Regions from separate parts of the Pseudomonas sp. CDFA 610 genome, predicted to be linked through region 3. Evidence: riboswitches for the same ligand, from Rfam matches in the RefSeq annotation. Region 3 holds a riboswitch; each other region holds the start of a gene.
What was found. Region 3 has a riboswitch for cobalamin ahead of cobW (cobalamin biosynthesis protein CobW). Riboswitches for the same ligand answer to the same signal wherever they lie in the genome.
Positions count from the first base shown of each region.

Region 1: it holds a riboswitch for cobalamin, as region 3 does, so the genes downstream of both, cobO (cob(I)yrinic acid a,c-diamide adenosyltransferase) here and cobW (cobalamin biosynthesis protein CobW) in region 3, are expected to answer to the same signal.
Region 2: it holds a riboswitch for cobalamin, as region 3 does, so the genes downstream of both, KDX39_RS01115 (ABC transporter substrate-binding protein) here and cobW (cobalamin biosynthesis protein CobW) in region 3, are expected to answer to the same signal.

Region 1 is NZ_JAGTPM010000010.1:207,746-213,114, reverse strand. It holds gene KDX39_RS19960 (NAD-dependent deacylase) at 1-526, shown strand, start outside; gene KDX39_RS19955 (C40 family peptidase) at 602-1,324, shown strand; gene KDX39_RS19950 (C40 family peptidase) at 1,419-1,961, shown strand; gene KDX39_RS19945 (PQQ-dependent sugar dehydrogenase) at 2,133-3,461, opposite strand; cobalamin riboswitch at 3,623-3,838, shown strand; gene cobO (cob(I)yrinic acid a,c-diamide adenosyltransferase) at 3,931-4,542, shown strand; gene KDX39_RS19935 (cobyrinate a,c-diamide synthase) at 4,568-5,369, shown strand, end outside.
Region 2 is NZ_JAGTPM010000001.1:231,945-237,313, forward strand. It holds gene KDX39_RS01100 (peptidase U32 family protein) at 1-249, opposite strand, end outside; gene KDX39_RS01105 (ABC transporter ATP-binding protein) at 368-1,159, opposite strand; gene KDX39_RS01110 (FecCD family ABC transporter permease) at 1,156-2,178, opposite strand; gene KDX39_RS01115 (ABC transporter substrate-binding protein) at 2,175-3,188, opposite strand; cobalamin riboswitch at 3,322-3,518, opposite strand; gene KDX39_RS01120 (FadR/GntR family transcriptional regulator) at 3,537-4,253, opposite strand; gene KDX39_RS01125 (FadR/GntR family transcriptional regulator) at 4,362-5,096, shown strand; gene KDX39_RS01130 (oligogalacturonate-specific porin KdgM family protein) at 5,301-5,369, opposite strand, start outside.
Region 3 is NZ_JAGTPM010000007.1:131,660-137,028, reverse strand. It holds gene KDX39_RS14520 (TauD/TfdA dioxygenase family protein) at 1-742, shown strand, start outside; gene KDX39_RS14515 (hypothetical protein) at 906-1,175, shown strand; gene cobM (precorrin-4 C(11)-methyltransferase) at 1,165-1,911, opposite strand; gene KDX39_RS14505 (cobalamin biosynthesis protein) at 1,943-2,392, opposite strand; gene KDX39_RS14500 (CbtA family protein) at 2,370-3,092, opposite strand; gene KDX39_RS14495 (CbtB domain-containing protein) at 3,103-3,288, opposite strand; cobalamin riboswitch at 3,389-3,599, opposite strand; cobalamin riboswitch at 3,658-3,880, shown strand; gene cobW (cobalamin biosynthesis protein CobW) at 3,991-5,100, shown strand; gene cobN (cobaltochelatase subunit CobN) at 5,104-5,369, shown strand, end outside.

The sequences.
Region 1 (5,369 bases), on a different contig from region 3:
CTGCCTGGGCGGGCAACCCAATTCTGCTCATTATGCGATTGCCCAGTTGCAGCGCATCAAGCCTGAGTGCTGGGTGCTGACCCAGAATGTCGATGGTTATCATAGGGCTGCAGGCAGCCCGCCTGAGCGTCTGATCGAGATTCATGGTCAGATGGCTCCGCTGTTCTGTCAGTCCTGCGGCGCAAAAGATCCGCAACTGAGCGAGCACCTGCAGCGGCCACTGCCACCTTTATGCTCAATCTGTGGTGGCGTTTTGCGACCGTCCGTCGTTCTTTTTCAGGAAATGCTCCCGGAGCAGGCCCTGGAAACACTGTATGAACAACTGGCTATAGGCTATGACGCGGTGCTGACCATTGGCACTACGGCAAGCTTCCCCTATATTCACGAACCGGTCATCAGGACCAGAGTTTCCGGGGGTTTTACCGCCGAAATCAATCCTGAGGCAACCGATCACAGCGCGCAAATGGACGTGTTTTTGAAGTGCCGGGCGGCACATGTCATGGAAAAACTCATAAGTCACATTTAGTTCGATTGAATTTGCAAATGACCTGGATAGCGGGCATAGTCTCGCCTTCTTAACAGTTCAGCCACGGTCGTGCCCATGCAAGTTGTTCGCTTCGCACCCCTCGTGCCCCTCGCACTCGTTACATTCCTGTTCGGTTGCTCGGCCAACATGCCGGTTTCTCAGCAAGAACAGGCTCAGCAAGCGCCTCGTTATCAGAACACTGTCACGGCCCAGTCCGCAGCTCGTCGCGCCGACGCCGCTGCCCTGCAGGACGAAATGGCTACAGAAGACGAACTGGCCCAGTTTGCTGACAACCAGTCCTACAAACTGCCGGTTCTGGCCGACAGTATCCTGGAACGTGGCAAGGCCCTGATCGGTACGCGTTACCAGTTCGGCGGCACTTCGACACGTTCGGGCTTCGATTGCAGCGGCTTCATCGGTTTCCTGTTTCGCGAAGAGGCCGGCATGAACCTGCCACGCTCGACCCGCGAAATGATCAACGTGGATGCACCTCTGGTGTCGCGCAACAACCTCAAACCGGGTGATCTGCTGTTCTTCAGCACACGCGGCCGCGGTCGTGTCAGCCACGCAGCAATCTATGCCGGTAACGATCAGTTCATTCACTCCAGCAGCCGCCGCAGCGGTGGCGTGCGCATCGACAGCCTCGATGACGCGTACTGGAGCAAGACCTTCATCGAAGCCAAGCGTCCTCTGGCAATGGCACCCGGTGCCGTTGCAGTGAAGGCGCCCGCAGTTGCCGCGCAGACAACGGCGATGACATCGACTACAGTCAAGACCGCAGTAAAACGCCGTAAGTAAACGAAATATGGAAAACGCAGACAGGCCGATGGCCTGTTTTCGTTTTTGAGCTTCTCGGCAGCGTAAGCCGCATCCGGATCAGGTTGTTGTGGTTATGTCGATTGCTTTGCGCCTGATGGTTATCTCTTTTGTTGCGTTGCTTGGCGCCTGCGCCAGCGCACCGCCGCCTCCCCAGCCCCGGGTCGTTCAGCGTCCGGTGGTGACTGCTCCTCCCCAGATTCTTTCCCAGGCTGCCGAAGATGTGCTGTTTCGCGCATTGGGGCTGGTCGGCACGCCTTATCGTTGGGGTGGCAACACACCGGATTCGGGGTTCGATTGCAGTGGCCTGATCGGCTATGTGTACCGTGATGCTGCGGGGATATCCCTGCCGCGCTCCACGCGTGACATGGTGGTGATGGGCGCGCCGAACGTGCGCCGTGAACAGCTGCAATCAGGGGATCTGGTGTTCTTCGCCACCTCGGGTGGCTCGCAGGTTTCTCATGCCGGGATCTACGTCGGCGAAGGCCGCTTCGTGCATGCGCCGGCTACCGGTGGCACGGTCAAGCTGGACAGCCTCGACAAGCCGTATTGGCAGAAGGCTTACCTCAACGCCAAGCGCGTGATTCAACCGTCGAACCTGGCGCAGAATCGTCCCTGATTACCGCCGTTTCGAGGGCGCAAGCGCCTGTCTATGTATGGCAGTTGGCAGGGGAATGTGGGAGGCGGCTTGCCGGTGATCCGGTTTCCTGACCAGCGTTCTCAGTGCCTGAAACAGCCATGTCGCCGGCCACCGCCTCCTATAAAACTTACGCCCTGAGGCAGCTTGTATCTACTGAGCCGCCTTTATCGACGTCACCCGCCAGATCTTATTGCCCACATCATCCGCCACCAGCAACCCGCCGCGATGGTCATTGACTACTCCTACCGGGCGGCCCATGGCTTTTTCGTCTTTGTTGAGGAAGCCGGTCAGCACATCAACCGGTGCGCCGTTGGGTTTGCCGCCGCTGAAGGGCACGAACACGACCTTGTAGCCGCTGTGCGGTTTGCGGTTCCAGGAGCCATGCTGGCCGATGAACAGACCTTCGTTGAACGGTGCTGCCAGTGTCTTGCCGTCAGCGAAGACCAGCCCCAGTGAAGCCGTGTGTGGGCCGACCGCGTAATCCGGGGAGATGGCCTTGGCGACCAGGGCCGGGTTCTGCGGTTTGACGCGCTCGTCCACGTGCTGGCCGTAGTAACTGTAAGGCCAGCCGTAAAAACCGCCGTCCTGCACCGAGGTCACGTAGTCGGGCACCAGATCGCTGCCGATCTCGTCACGCTCGTTGACGGCGGTCCACAGCTTGCCAGTGGCAGGCTCCCAGTCCATGCCATTGGGGTTGCGAAGGCCCGAGGCGAAGATGCGGTGGTTGCCGGTGGCAGGGTCCACTTCCCAGATCGCTGCACGGCCTTCTTCCTTGTCCATGCCGTTCTCGGCCACGTTGCTGTTGGAGCCGACGGTCACGTACAGCTTGCTGCCGTCTTTGCTGGCGATGACGTTCTTGGTCCAGTGGTGATTGAGCGTGCCGCCCGGCAAATCGACCACTTTGGTCGGCTGCGCGCTGATTGAAGTCTGGCCGCTTTCATAGGGGAAGCTGATCAGCCGGTCGGTGTCGGCCACGTACAGCTTGTTTCCCACCAGTGTCATGCCGAACGGCGAATTGAGGTTCTGCAGGAAGACACTGCGGGTTTCGGCCACGCCGTCGTTGTTGGTGTCGCGCAGCAGGGTGATGCGGTTGGCGCTCGGTACGCCTGCACCGGCGCGGCCCATGACCTTCTCCATGACCCAGCCGCGGATGCCTTTTCCGTCATCCGGTTTGGCCGGCGAGTTGGTTTCCGCAACCAGCACATCGCCATTGGGCAGCACATACAGCCAGCGCGGGTGATCCAGATGTTCAGCGAAGGCGCCGACCTGAGTGCCTGGCGCAGCCACCGGTTTGGCGTCTTTTTCCCAGCCGATGGCCGGAGCGATGTTGACCGTCGGAATCAGTGTCTTATTGGGCTCCGGCAGTGTGGGAGAAGGCCCTGTTCCATCCGAGACCTGCAAGGTCGAAGACTCGCCGCACGCCGCAAGGCCGCCTGCGAGCAGAAGCAGTACGGCGTACTGTGGTCTGATTTTGAACATCGTGAATCTCCATCGAAAAAGGCTGGGTCCAGTAAGGGATAGAGACACCCTGATGGCTGAGGTTCAATTGCGTGTCGCCCTCCGGCGGTGCCATGCAGGTGAATGGCCTTTATGCCCTCGGTACTGCGGTGTCGATTGACGCTCCACCCCCAACCCTCTACCCTTCGCGGTTTGTTTCAGGTGCTCTGCAATCCTCCCGATTGGCAGGGTGAAACAGGGAAGCCGGTGAGGGTCTGACGATTCGATTCCGGCGCTGCCCCCGCAACGGTAAATGAGTCAAGGCTGTGCATGATGCCACTGCGTTTCGACGCGGGAAGGCGCACTGTCAGGGTGACCCGCTCATGAGCCCGGAGACCGGCCTGAAATACTCAATGGCATCACGGAGGGTGATGCTCTGTGCAGGGCGTTGCCGTGCTGTTCAGTGCTGTCCTTCCGTCTGCTTTCGCGACCCCCCGAGCGGAGAGCCGAGATGAACGAATCCCCCGAACGCGACGAACGCCATCTGGCGCGCATGCAGCGCAAGAAAGCCGTGATGGACGAGCGTATCGCCAGCTCACCCAATGAATGCGGTCTGTTGCTGGTGTTGTCCGGCAACGGCAAGGGCAAAAGCAGCTCGGCGTTCGGCATGCTCGCGCGCGCCATGGGCCACGGCATGCAGTGCGGCGTGGTGCAATTCATCAAGGGGCGCAACAGCACAGGCGAAGAAATGTTTTTCCGCCGTTTCCCCGAGCAGGTGCGCTATCACGTGATGGGCGAGGGCTTCACCTGGGAAACCCAGGATCGCCAGCGCGATATCGCGGCCGCCGAAGCCGCCTGGGCCGTGAGTCTGGAAATGCTGCGCGACCCGGCCATCGGTCTGGTCGTGCTCGACGAGCTGAACATTGCCCTCAAGCACGGCTATCTGGATCTTGAGCAGGTATTGACCGACTTGCAGGCCCGTCCGCCGATGCAGCATGTGGTAGTGACCGGCCGTGGTGCCAAACCCGAATTGATCGACCTGGCAGATACCGTTTCGGATATCGGCGTAGTCAAACATGCATTTCAGTCCGGCATTCGGGCGCAGAAAGGTATAGAACTGTGAGCCTTTCAGTTGTGAGCATTCGGTCATGAGAACCCCCAGGGATTGTCCGGCAGTTCTGATTGCTGCACCCGCATCCGGCCAGGGCAAGACCACGGTCACGGCGGCGCTGGCACGCCTGCACCGCAATCAGGGGCGCAAGGTGCGCGTCTTCAAGTGTGGCCCGGACTTTCTCGATCCGATGATTCTGGAGCGCGCGAGCGGGGCACCGGTGTTTCAACTGGACCTGTGGATGGTCGGTGCCGACGAAAGCCGTCGCCTGTTGTGGGAGGCGGCCGAAGAGGCGGACCTGATCCTGATCGAAGGCGTGATGGGCCTGTTCGACGGTACGCCGTCCAGCGCTGATCTGGCGCGCCATTTCGGTGTGCCGGTGCTCGGCGTGATCGATGGCACGGCCATGGCGCAGACCTTTGGTGCTCTGGCGCTGGGGCTGGCGCGCTATCAGCCTGATCTGCCGTTTGCCGGCGTGCTGGCCAACCGCGTGGGTACGGTGCGTCATGCGCAGTTGCTGGAAAACAGCCTGACCGAAGGCTTGCGCTGGTACGGTGCGCTGTCCCGTGAAACCGGCTTCGAGCTGCCCAGTCGCCATCTGGGGCTGGTCCAGGCCGACGAACTCAACGACCTTGATCTGCGCCTGGACATGGCTGCCGCAGCGTTGGCCAGCACCTGCGAGGTGGCCTTGCCTCCAGCGGTAACATTCACTGCGCCAGAACCTGTACATGTCGAGCGCTTGCTGGAGGGCGTGCGCATTGCGGTGGCCCGCGATGGAGCCTTTGCGTTCACCTACGGCGCGAGCCTCGACCTGCTACGCACCATGGGCGCCGAGCTGA
Region 2 (5,369 bases), on a different contig from region 3:
CGTGCGGGCCGGTTCCAGCTCGTCGTCATGCAGGATGGTGTTGATGGTGGTGAAGATGCGCGCGTGGTAGCGATGGGCGAATTTCACCAGTTCGGCGATATCGCTGACCTCGTTGCAGGCGTTGTGTCGTGCGCCGAAGCTTGGCCCGCCAATGTACACCGCGTCGGCGCCATGCAGGATGGCTTCACGGGCGATGCTCGTGTCCCGTGCGGGGCTGAGCAATTCCAGATGGTGTTTGGGTAGGGACATGGCTACGGCATCCGACGGCGGGCAAAGCGCGCATTGTAGTGCCATGGGCCGCGCTGCGCACCTGCGCTGATCGCTGCGGCGGCATTTACTGACTGTCGGTGGGGTTGAGAAGGGGGCTTCAGGGCGAGCGCAGACGCAGAATCCGTGAGCCATCGAACGGGTCGGTCAGCCAGCGGCCGATCACACCGAAGGTGTCCAGCAGCCGCTCGGGCGTCAGCACCTCGGCGGGTGCGCCCAGTGCGACCATGCGGCCTTTTTCCATTACGGCCACCCGGTCACAGTCCAATGCCTGATTCAAATCATGCAGGGCGATGACCGTGGTGACCGGCAACGCCTTGACCAGACCGAGAATGGTCAACTGATGCTGGATATCCAGGTGATTGGTCGGCTCGTCCAGCAACAGGATTCCCGGCCTCTGTGCCAGCGCCCGGGCGATATGCACCCGTTGCCGTTCGCCGCCCGACAAGGTATGCCAGGCGCGCTTGATGAAGGGCAGCATGTCCACGTCCACCAGCGCCTGACGAACGATCCGGTCATCGTTGTCACTCCAGGGCGCCAGCGCCGACAGCCAGGGCGTGCGGCCCAGTTCCACGGCGTCCAGTACAGTGATCGCGTCACTTGTTTCGGCCTGTTGCTCGACCACCGCCAGCGCCCGGGCGACGTCGCGCCGGTTCAGGCTCGACAGAGGACGTTCGCCGATGGTTACCTGACCGCTGGACGGCTTGTGGATGCCGGACAGCAATTTGAGCAGCGTCGATTTGCCAGAGCCATTCGGGCCCACAATACCCAGTGTCTCGCCTTGGGCGATGCTCAGGTCCACGTCGCGCAGCAGGGTCGCGCCGCGAACCGAATAGCCCAGTCCTGTGCAACCGAGCACCGAGGTAGCGACATCGGGACTGAAGGCGCTCATCGTGTCCTGTTCCCCTGAATGAGGATCAATGCAAACACAGGTGCGCCGATCAGGGCGGTGATCACCCCGATCGGCAGCGCCTGGCCTTTGATCAGCGTGCGCGAAAGAATGTCGGCCGCGATCAGGAATAGTGCACCGCTCAAGGCGCTCAGCGGCACCAGCCGGGCATGGCGTACGCCGGTGAGCATTCTTACCGCATGCGGAATCACCAGACCGACGAAACCGATGGACCCTACAATCGAGACCATCACCGCTGTCACCAGCGCCGCAGTGGCGATCAACACGATCTGCACCCGTCGCACGGCGATGCCGAGTGAAGCAGCGGAGTCGCTGCCAAAGGTGAACGCATCCAGCGCGCGACGATGCCAAAGGCACACCAGCATACCGAACAGAGCTGCGGGCACAGCCATCCACACCGAGGGCCAGCGTACGCCACTCAGATTGCCCAGCAACCAGAACATGATGCCGCGTGCCTGTTCGGAGCTGGCCGACTTGGTGATCAGGAACGAGGTCAGCGCGTTGAACAGTTGCGAGCCGGCAATACCCGCCAGAATGATTTGCCCGGCGGCCGTGTTGCCCCTCGATGAGTGGGCGAGCAGAGCGACCAGAGAGAACGCCACCAGCGCGCCGACGAAAGCGCCTGCCGACATGGAAATGACCCCGGCACCGAAACCCAGAATCGCCACCATGACTGCGCCGGTCGAGGCGCCGGCTGAAATGCCCAGCAGATAAGGATCGGCCAGCGGGTTGCGTAACAGCGACTGCAGCACCACGCCACAAATAGCCAGCCCCGAACCGCAGGCAGCGGCTACGATGGCGCGGGTCAGGCGGTAATTCCAGACAATGCCTTCATCGATGGGATCAAGCACATAGCCCGCCGCCCACAGCTTGTTGGCCAGTACCTGAAACACCACCTGCAGACTGATCGAGGTTTCGCCAATCGCGGCGCCGAGGATGATGGCCAGCACCAGCACCGCCGAGACCCAGATCACATGGCCGAGTGCGACAGGCAATCTCATTGAGTGGCATTGAAACGGTTGGCGGCAGCGGACAGCTCTTCGATGCCGGTGAACAGACGCAGGCTGGCCTGCATGCCTTCTGCGTCGATGATCACGATGCGGTCGTGCTTCACAGCGTCCATGTTGCGGGTCACCGGGTCAGACTTGAGGAATTCGATTTTCTTGCGGTAGTCGTCGGCCGGGAAGCGGCGGCGGTCCATGCGGGCGATCACCAGAATGCTCGGGTTGGCCTTGGCGATGGTTTCCCAGCCAACGGTCGGCCATTCTTCATCGGACTGGACGATGTTGCGCATCCCCAGATTATTGAGCATGAAGTCCGGAATACCCTTGCGGCCCGCGACGAAAGGATCGGCTTTCAGATCGGAGCTTGAGAACCAGAACACCGCCGACACGTCCTTGGCATGGTTCTGCTGGACATTGGCCACAGCAGCGCTCAGGCGGGCCTTGAGGTCGGCGACCAGCTTGTCGCCACGATCCTGCACATCAAAGATCTGCGCCAGTTGCTCGATGCTCTTGTAGATGGTCTCGATGCGGAACGCTTCGAGGCGCGTGCCGTCGGCGCCGACCAGATTGTCTTTGCCTTCGCAGTCAGACGGCATCAGGTAGGTCGGAATCTTCAGTTCGTGGAACTGCTCCCGCGTGCCGACTGCACCTTGCTTGCCGACCATCCATTCCAGTTGCACGGCAACCAGTTCGGGGCGTTTGCCGATCACGGCCTCAAAGCTGGGTTCGTTGTTGGCCAGACGCTCGACCTTGTCGTTCTGTTCCTTGAAGCGCGGCAGTACATCGTTGAACCACAGGGAGGTACCGACCAGCCTGTTGCCCAGGCCCAATTCGTACAACATCTCGGTGCCCGATTGCCCAATGGTCACGGCCCTGGCTGGCGCATGAGCGAAGGTCAGCGAGTAGCCGCAGTTTTCAATAGTCAGCGGATAGTGGGTCGGTGCGGCGAGCGCCAGGCTTGAAAGGGTCAGGCTGGCAGCGAGTGCGACAAGGCGGGGCAGTGACATGGAATGCGACCTCGATTCGAACGTGTGTCAGGGCGCATGCACAACAGGAAAACACATCCCGGTCTGCCGGAAACAGCAGCAACTGGCGCAATAAGGCCATGCGCGGATGTCCTTCCCGGACACCCCGCCGGTTAGTGATTGATTAAGGTCGGCAGGTCTCCTGACTGGCATGTCATCGCCTGGCTCCGGCCTTCCCGGGTATCACCCAGTGGCAGTGGTGGAACTGGCTCAATGCCTACAGTTGCGGGGGCAGTTTCGTTTCGGCTCGTGGCGCGAGGCGGGCGAATTCCCTGTTAGTTCCTCTCGGAAACCGACGGGCGGCATGGTAAACGATAAGGGATGGGCTCGCTACGGCTTTGCACGCAGGCGTTGCAGGCTGTTGAGCAGATGCAGGCGCATGGCGGCCCGGGCGGCGTCGCGATCCTGATGGGCGAGGGCGTCGAAGATCTGTTCCTGCTCACGCTGCTGAATATGAGGATCGTCTTCCATCTGCAACGACGCGATGTTGCCGAAACCACTGCGCGCGCGCGGCAGGATGCTGCTGCCCAACTGGTTCATCACGTCGGTGAAGAAGCTGTTGGCGGTGCACAGGGAAATGCGCCGATGGAATTCGTAATCGGCCTGCAGGGTATCCTGGCCGGTCCGGACGCAGCGGTGCAACTCGTCGAGGGCCTGACGAATGGCGCTCAATTGTTCAGGCGTGCGACGTTGTGCAGCCAGCGCGGCAGCTTCGGGCTCAAGGCTCAGTCGCAGTTCAATGATTGCCACGGCGTCGCCGGGCGTGCCGATGGACAGCTCGTCCGACTGATCGGCCCTGGCCTGGGAGGCGTCGACGACGAAGGTGCCGATGCCATGCCGGGTTTCGACCAGCCCTTCGGCCTGCAGGCGTGACATGGCTTCACGGACAACGGTACGGCTGACCCCGGTTTCCCGAATGATCACCTGCTCGGTGGGCAGCTTTTCGCCGCTCTGGATCTCGCCTTCGCGAATTTTGCGGGCGAATTCGGCGACCAATTGCTGGGTCAGGCTGGAACGGCGGCCTTTCGGGGATGCGGTAGGTTCCATGGCGGGTGATCAGGTCCGTATCGGGGCGCTGAGTATAACCTCACTCAGGGCGTGTTTTGTGCGGGGATCGCAGCCTATACTCGGGTATTCGATAGACATGAGGCTGCAATGTCGGACAACGCGCTTTCCTCGCAAAAGAATCATCGCCGCCTGGCTGAAACCCTGGTCGACCGCTTTGCCCAGCGCATGCGTGACGGTGTGCTTCAGCGTGGCGAAAAGTTGCCTTCGGAGCTTCATATCATGGAAGCCGAGGGCGTCAGCCGCACGGTGGTGCGCGATGCGTTGTCGCGGATGCAGGCGGCGGGGCTGGTCGAAACGCGTCATGGGGTCGGAACCTTTGTGCTTGATATGCCGCCGCCGGAGGGTTTTTCCGTCGGGCCTGCCACCATTGTCACGGTGGCGGACGTGCTGAACCTGCTGGAGTTTCGTCTGAGCCTTGAGGTCGAAGCGGCGGGTCTGGCCGCCCAACGACGCAGTCCTGAGGCATTGCTGGAGCTCAAACGGGCCTTCGACGCGCTGCTGGAAGGCCCGCAGAAGTCCGGAACGACCATCAATGCCGACTTTCAGTTTCACCTCAAGATTGCCAAGGCGTCGGGCAATGCCTACCTGATCGATATCATGAAACACCTCGGCACCAAGCTGATTCCCCGCACCCGCATGAACTCGGCCTACACCGGCCAGAGCGATCGACATGCCTATCTGGCCGGCATCAATGCCGAACACCGACAGATTTACAACGCCATCGCCGAAGGCAATGTCGACGCCGCCCGCTCTGCCATGTACCTGCACCTCAACGGCAGCCGCATGCGCCTGCGCAGAACCCAGGCGCTCTACAGCGACTGACATCGAAGGGACGCTGAGCGTCCCGTTCTGCTGTCATGTACAAATCTTGTAGCCCTCAACGAGCTGTGGGAGGCGGCGTCCCGGCGATGCATTTTCTGATGCGACTTTTCAGTGACTGAACTGACGTCATCGCCGGCAAGCCGCCTTCCACGGGTCATGCGTTCAACGGGATGTCATCGTTCCGGCCTTTTTGCGCTTCAACCCTCAAAGAAAGTTGTACTGCACCCCCACCCGCAACCTCAGTTGGCGCTTGTCGTCCTCGGCGTTGACCTT
Region 3 (5,369 bases):
GCTTGCGGACGGGATCCGCGCTTTGCTGGAGCAGCGGGGCGTGCTGGTTTTTCCGCGAATCGGTTTCAGCGATGCTGAGCAGATTGCGTTCACCCGAACGCTGGGCACGTTTTCGGCAGAAGCCAGCGACGGTCAGAATGTCACCAAAATCACGCTGGACGCCAGGGTGAACCCGGCGGGTGCCGAGTTTCTGAAGGGGTCGCTGTATTGGCACATCGACGGCACCAGCAGCGATGTGCCCATCCTGGCTTCGCTTCTGGCCTGCAAGGTGAAGGCAAGCTGGGGCGGCAACACCGGGTTTTGCAATACGTATGCGGCCTATGAGGCACTGTCTGCGGCGGACAAGCTGCGCTACGCCGGCATGCGTGTCGTGCACGCGCCCTGGTCATCGCTGTTTTACTACAATCCAGAGCCGAGTCTGACGACGCTCAAGCTCATGCAGGCCATCGGTGAGAAAGAACTGCCGCTGGTGTGGAAGCATCGCTCGGGCCGTAAATCGCTGATTCTGGGCTGCACGGCGCAGCAGGTAGCAGGTGTCAGCCGGGCCGAGAGCGCACGGATTCTGGTCGAGTTGCGTGAGTGGGCGACGGGCGAATCGTTCAGCTACAGCCACGAATGGCAGGTGGGTGATCTGGTGGTCTGGGACAACACGGGCACCATGCATCGTGCCGAGGCGTATGACCCGGAATGGGGGCGCCTGATGCATCGCACCAAGCTGGAAGGCGAGGAACCTTTTGAATAGGCCCTGATGCGATGTTGTTCGAAAATAAACTCATGTGTACATTTACGCATTGACTCACACCATGCGTTCACATGTTCGCGACATTCGAGCACTTATGCTCGGTCAGTCATTGGTGTAACGGGCCGTTATCAGTCGGCTGGAGGAAAGACCTATGTGCGGATCCATGCGCGGGACCAAGGAACCCATCGCGGGTGTGTTCGTGTTGCTGTTGCTGGCTGCCGGAGGTTGGGCGGCACAAGAGCCGTTTCCCCACTTTGGAAGCGACATCACGCCTGATTCGCAGATGAGTGAAAAGGTCCGTACACAGCCGGTTCAATCACGTCAGCTTGCGCCGGATAATCTGCGTCGTTTCAGTAACGCCGGTGCCACGCCGGACTATGTCCACGCCGTTGCTGGCACCCGCTGTCTGCCAAGCCCTGTCGCTAAGGTCTGAACAGGTGCGCATGGCCTGCCCGATACAGCGATGACTCGCTGAACGTATCGTTTGCCAGTACACGTCCTACCAGTATCAACGCAGTGCGCCGGAAACCTTTGGCCTGCACCTTTTCTTCTATGTCTGCCAGGGTGCCTTGCACCCAGTCCTGATCCGGCCAACTGGCGCGATGCACCACGGCAATCGGGCAGTCCTCGCCGTAATGCGGTACGAGGTCTTCGATGATCCGGTGCAGATTGTTGACGCCCAGATGAATCGCCATGGTGGCCCGATGCTGCGCAAGGCTGGCCAGTTCTTCGCCGGGCGGCATTGAAGTCTTGTCGGCGTAACGGGTCAGGATCACGCTCTGCGAGATGTCGGGCAGGGTGAGTTCTGTGCCGAGCAACGCCGCACAGGCGGCCGTTGCAGTAACGCCGGGGATGATTTCAAAGGGAATGCCCAGTTCGCGCAAATGCCGGATCTGTTCGCCGATGGCGCCATACAGGCTCGGATCACCCGAGTGCACGCGTGCAACGTCCTGACCCTGGGCATGAGCGGTCTTGATCAGGTCGATGATCTGTTCCAAGTGCAGCTCGGCGCTGTTGACCACCTGAACGGCCCGATTGCCCTCCAGCACTGCGACGGGCACCAGTGAGCCTGCGTATAGGATGACCGGGCAACTGCGGATCAGGCGCTGGCCCTTGACGGTGATCAGCTCCGGGTCGCCGGGGCCTGCGCCGATGAAAAAAACGGTCAAGGAAATCTCCTGAATTGAGTCAATGCCGCGATTATCCGCCTGTAGCAGGGCTGGTTGCCAAGGCAAATGTAGCGTGGGTGTTTTTCTGGCGTTCGATCACCAGCCCGGCGGTGCCATCACCCAGTTGCGCCGCAAGCGCCAGCGCCGAACCTTCGGCGACGCCGTGGCATCCGGTGTGTTGCAGGACATTCGCCGAGCGATGCGTGAGGTGCAGATCCCAGTACACCAACTGCGCCGCATTGAAGAGCACCAAAGGAACGGCCAGTTGCTGCGCCAATTCCAGCAGGCCGGGCTCTTCGCTTTTCAGGTCGATGGAGGCCAGCGCCGTGACATCGGCCATGCCCAGTCCATGCGCCTTCAGGTGCTGCTCCAGCAGTGCATGCAACTGCAGGACAGAGCAACCGCGCCGACACCCCAGGCCCGCGACGATGACAGACGCGGGCAGGGTGATCGTCTGCTCAGGCCGGGTGTGGTTCGGCATGTTGCAGATCGACGTTGTTGCGACGGAACAGCCAGGCGCTGATCATGCCCAATGCCACCCAGAACACGGCATTGGTCAGCAGCGAGGCCACGATGAATTGCGATTCCAGCGTCTCGGGTGCAAGGCGCTCGTGAACCAGCGGCTGTGGCGCGCCGATCACATGCGGTGCAACCAGAATGGCGATGCCCAGCACTTTGAGCAGCAGATTCTGACCGAAGATCAGCAGCGCGAGACCAGCAGCGGTGGAGGCTGCGGTGCCGACCCACCAGAGCTGACGCTGACCGAGCTCGGCGGCTGCAGTGCCCGGCAGCTCCGGCGGCAGGCCCAGCGTCGGGGCCAGCACGAACACGGCGAAACCGGCCAGTCCCCAGCCGGCACCCTGAAGCGGGCTGCCCGGTGCGCGCAAGGTATAAAGCCCAGCGAGCATCAACGCGAATCCTGCTGCAACCACCAGATTGCCTCCGGTGGTGGACAGCACGCGCTGCCACCCGTCTTCCGGCTCCCAGGCGGCTTCGTCATGTTCATGAGGGTGCTCGGCCGCGACGCCGCTGGCATGTTCATGCACGTGTTCGGCAGGGGCGTTTTCGTAGGTTTCGGCCTGCTGGATCAACGGGACGACCCAGAAGCTTTGCAACAGCGTCAGCAACAGCGCGGCGAGCAGGCCGGTGAAACCTGCGGTGTAAGCGATTCGCTTGAACATTGTGGTGTCCTCAATGACAAGGGAAGGCGGCGCTGTGACGGGTATCGTGTGCCGCGTTGTGCACGGCGGCAATGTGCGAGAAACCGGCAAAGTACACAAGGCACGCGCCCAGCAGGGCGGCGCTGATGGCTGCGGTGAGACGTTGCGTGCGGGTGGAGCTGGCTGTGGCCGGATGGCTGCTGCTGATGGTCGTCATGGCGTTCCCTCTGAGTCGTTGGGCAAAAGCGGGCCATGCGCACAGATACCCGCTGACGAACGTCAGAGGCTTCAATGGCGCCCGCCCACCGCGGGTGTGTCATTTGCAAACGTAGCGGGCCGGTCTCCGGGCTCGCGAGGGGACGAGACAGCACTGTCTCTCCTTCGAAGTCACCTTCCCATGCCGGAGCACAGTGGATCTGACTTCCTCTCGCTTACCGTTGCGGGGGCAGCACCGGACTTGCTCAACGATCTGAGCGCACCGGTTTCCCGTTTCACCCCGTGAGGGGCACCCGTAACAAGGCGCACAGGAGACCACGCGTGGCGGGGGATCGTCAATCTCAGCGATTGACCTGCCAGCGGTCACTGCGTAGCCTTGCCGGTTCGAGGTTCTTCGCTTGCAGCCCAGTGCTCAAGCGCAGCTAAGACGGGAATGCGGTCGATGCCGCAGCTGCCCCCGCAACTGTAATCGGTCATGTTCGTCGCACAGCCACTGCCCCGGCGGGAAGGCGCGATGAATGCGTATCGCAAGGCTCGAAAGCCTGCAATGCGCTGCCGTAAGCCAGGAGACCTGCCTCGACCCGGGCCAAGGCCCGCGAATTCTCACTACAACCGGGCGGGGTGATCCGGTGGCGATTTGATCCGTGTGTGTCGCACGCGGTTCTCGTCCTGTTTGCCCGCCGCATTGCCACAAGGGCATCTGATGAAAACACTGGCCAAGCTTCCCGTCACCATCGTCACCGGCTTTCTGGGCTCGGGTAAAACTACCCTGTTGCGTCACATGCTCGATAACGCCGAAGGGCGTCGCATCGCGGTGATCGTCAACGAGTTCGGCGAGTTGGGTATCGACGGCGAAATCCTCAAGCAGTGCACCATCGGCTGTACCGAAGAAGAAGCCAACGGGCGTGTCTATGAGCTGGCCAACGGCTGCCTGTGCTGCACGGTTCAGGAAGAGTTCTTCCCGGTGATGCGCGAACTGGTGGCTCGTCGCGGCGATCTGGATCACATCCTGATCGAGACCAGCGGCCTGGCGCTGCCAAAGCCTTTGGTTCAGGCTTTCCAATGGCCGGAAATCCGTAACGCCTGCACCGTCGATGCGGTCATCACCGTGGTCGACAGTCCGGCGGTATTGGCCGGTACGTTTGCGGCCTTCCCGGACCAGGTCGATGCCCAGCGCAAGCTGGACCCGAATCTGGATCATGAGTCGCCCCTGCACGAGCTGTTTGCCGACCAATTGGCCAGCGCTGACCTGGTCATCCTCAACAAGGCCGACATGATCGACGCTGAAGGGTTGGCTGCGGTTCGCGCAGAAGTCTCTGAGGAACTGCCGCCCGCCGTCAAGGTGATCGAGGCCAGCAGTGGTCGTCTGCCGATCAGCGTGTTGCTGGGCGTCGGTGCCGAATCGGAAGTCCACATCGACGGTCGCAAGACCCATCATGATCATCATGACGGTGAAGACGATGATCACGACCACGACGCGTTTGACTCGATCTCCATCAAACTGCCTCAGGCCGAAGAGGCTTTACTGCTCAATGCATTGAACCAACTGGTCGTGCAGCACGGCATTCTGCGCGTCAAAGGTTTTGCCGCGATTCCCGGCAAGCCGATGCGCCTGCTGATCCAGGGCGTGGGCACACGTTTTGATAAGCACTTTGACCGTGCATGGCGTGCGGACGAAGAACGCATCACTAATCTGGTGTTGATTGGCCAGGAACTGGATGCCACTGCGCTTGAAGCCCAGCTCAACAGCTTGCTGGAGGAAGAGGTCTATAAAGGGCTGGAAGCAAAACTTCGTGAGATGAGCAAGGACTGACCCATGCACCTGCTGAGAACCCAGCCCGGCGGTTTCGTACCCGACGACAGCATCGCTGATCTTGGGCAGACCCCGGCCGATCTGGTGATTCTCTGCAGCGGCGATTCGAGCCTGGCGCTGCTGGCCGAAGCGGCCCGGCAGATGCCTGAAGATTACCCCAGCCTGCGTCTGGCCAACCCGATGCAGATACAGAATCACGCCTCGGTCGATCTGTATGTCGATGAGGTACTGCGTCACGCCAAAGTGATTGTGCTTTCTCTGCACGGCGG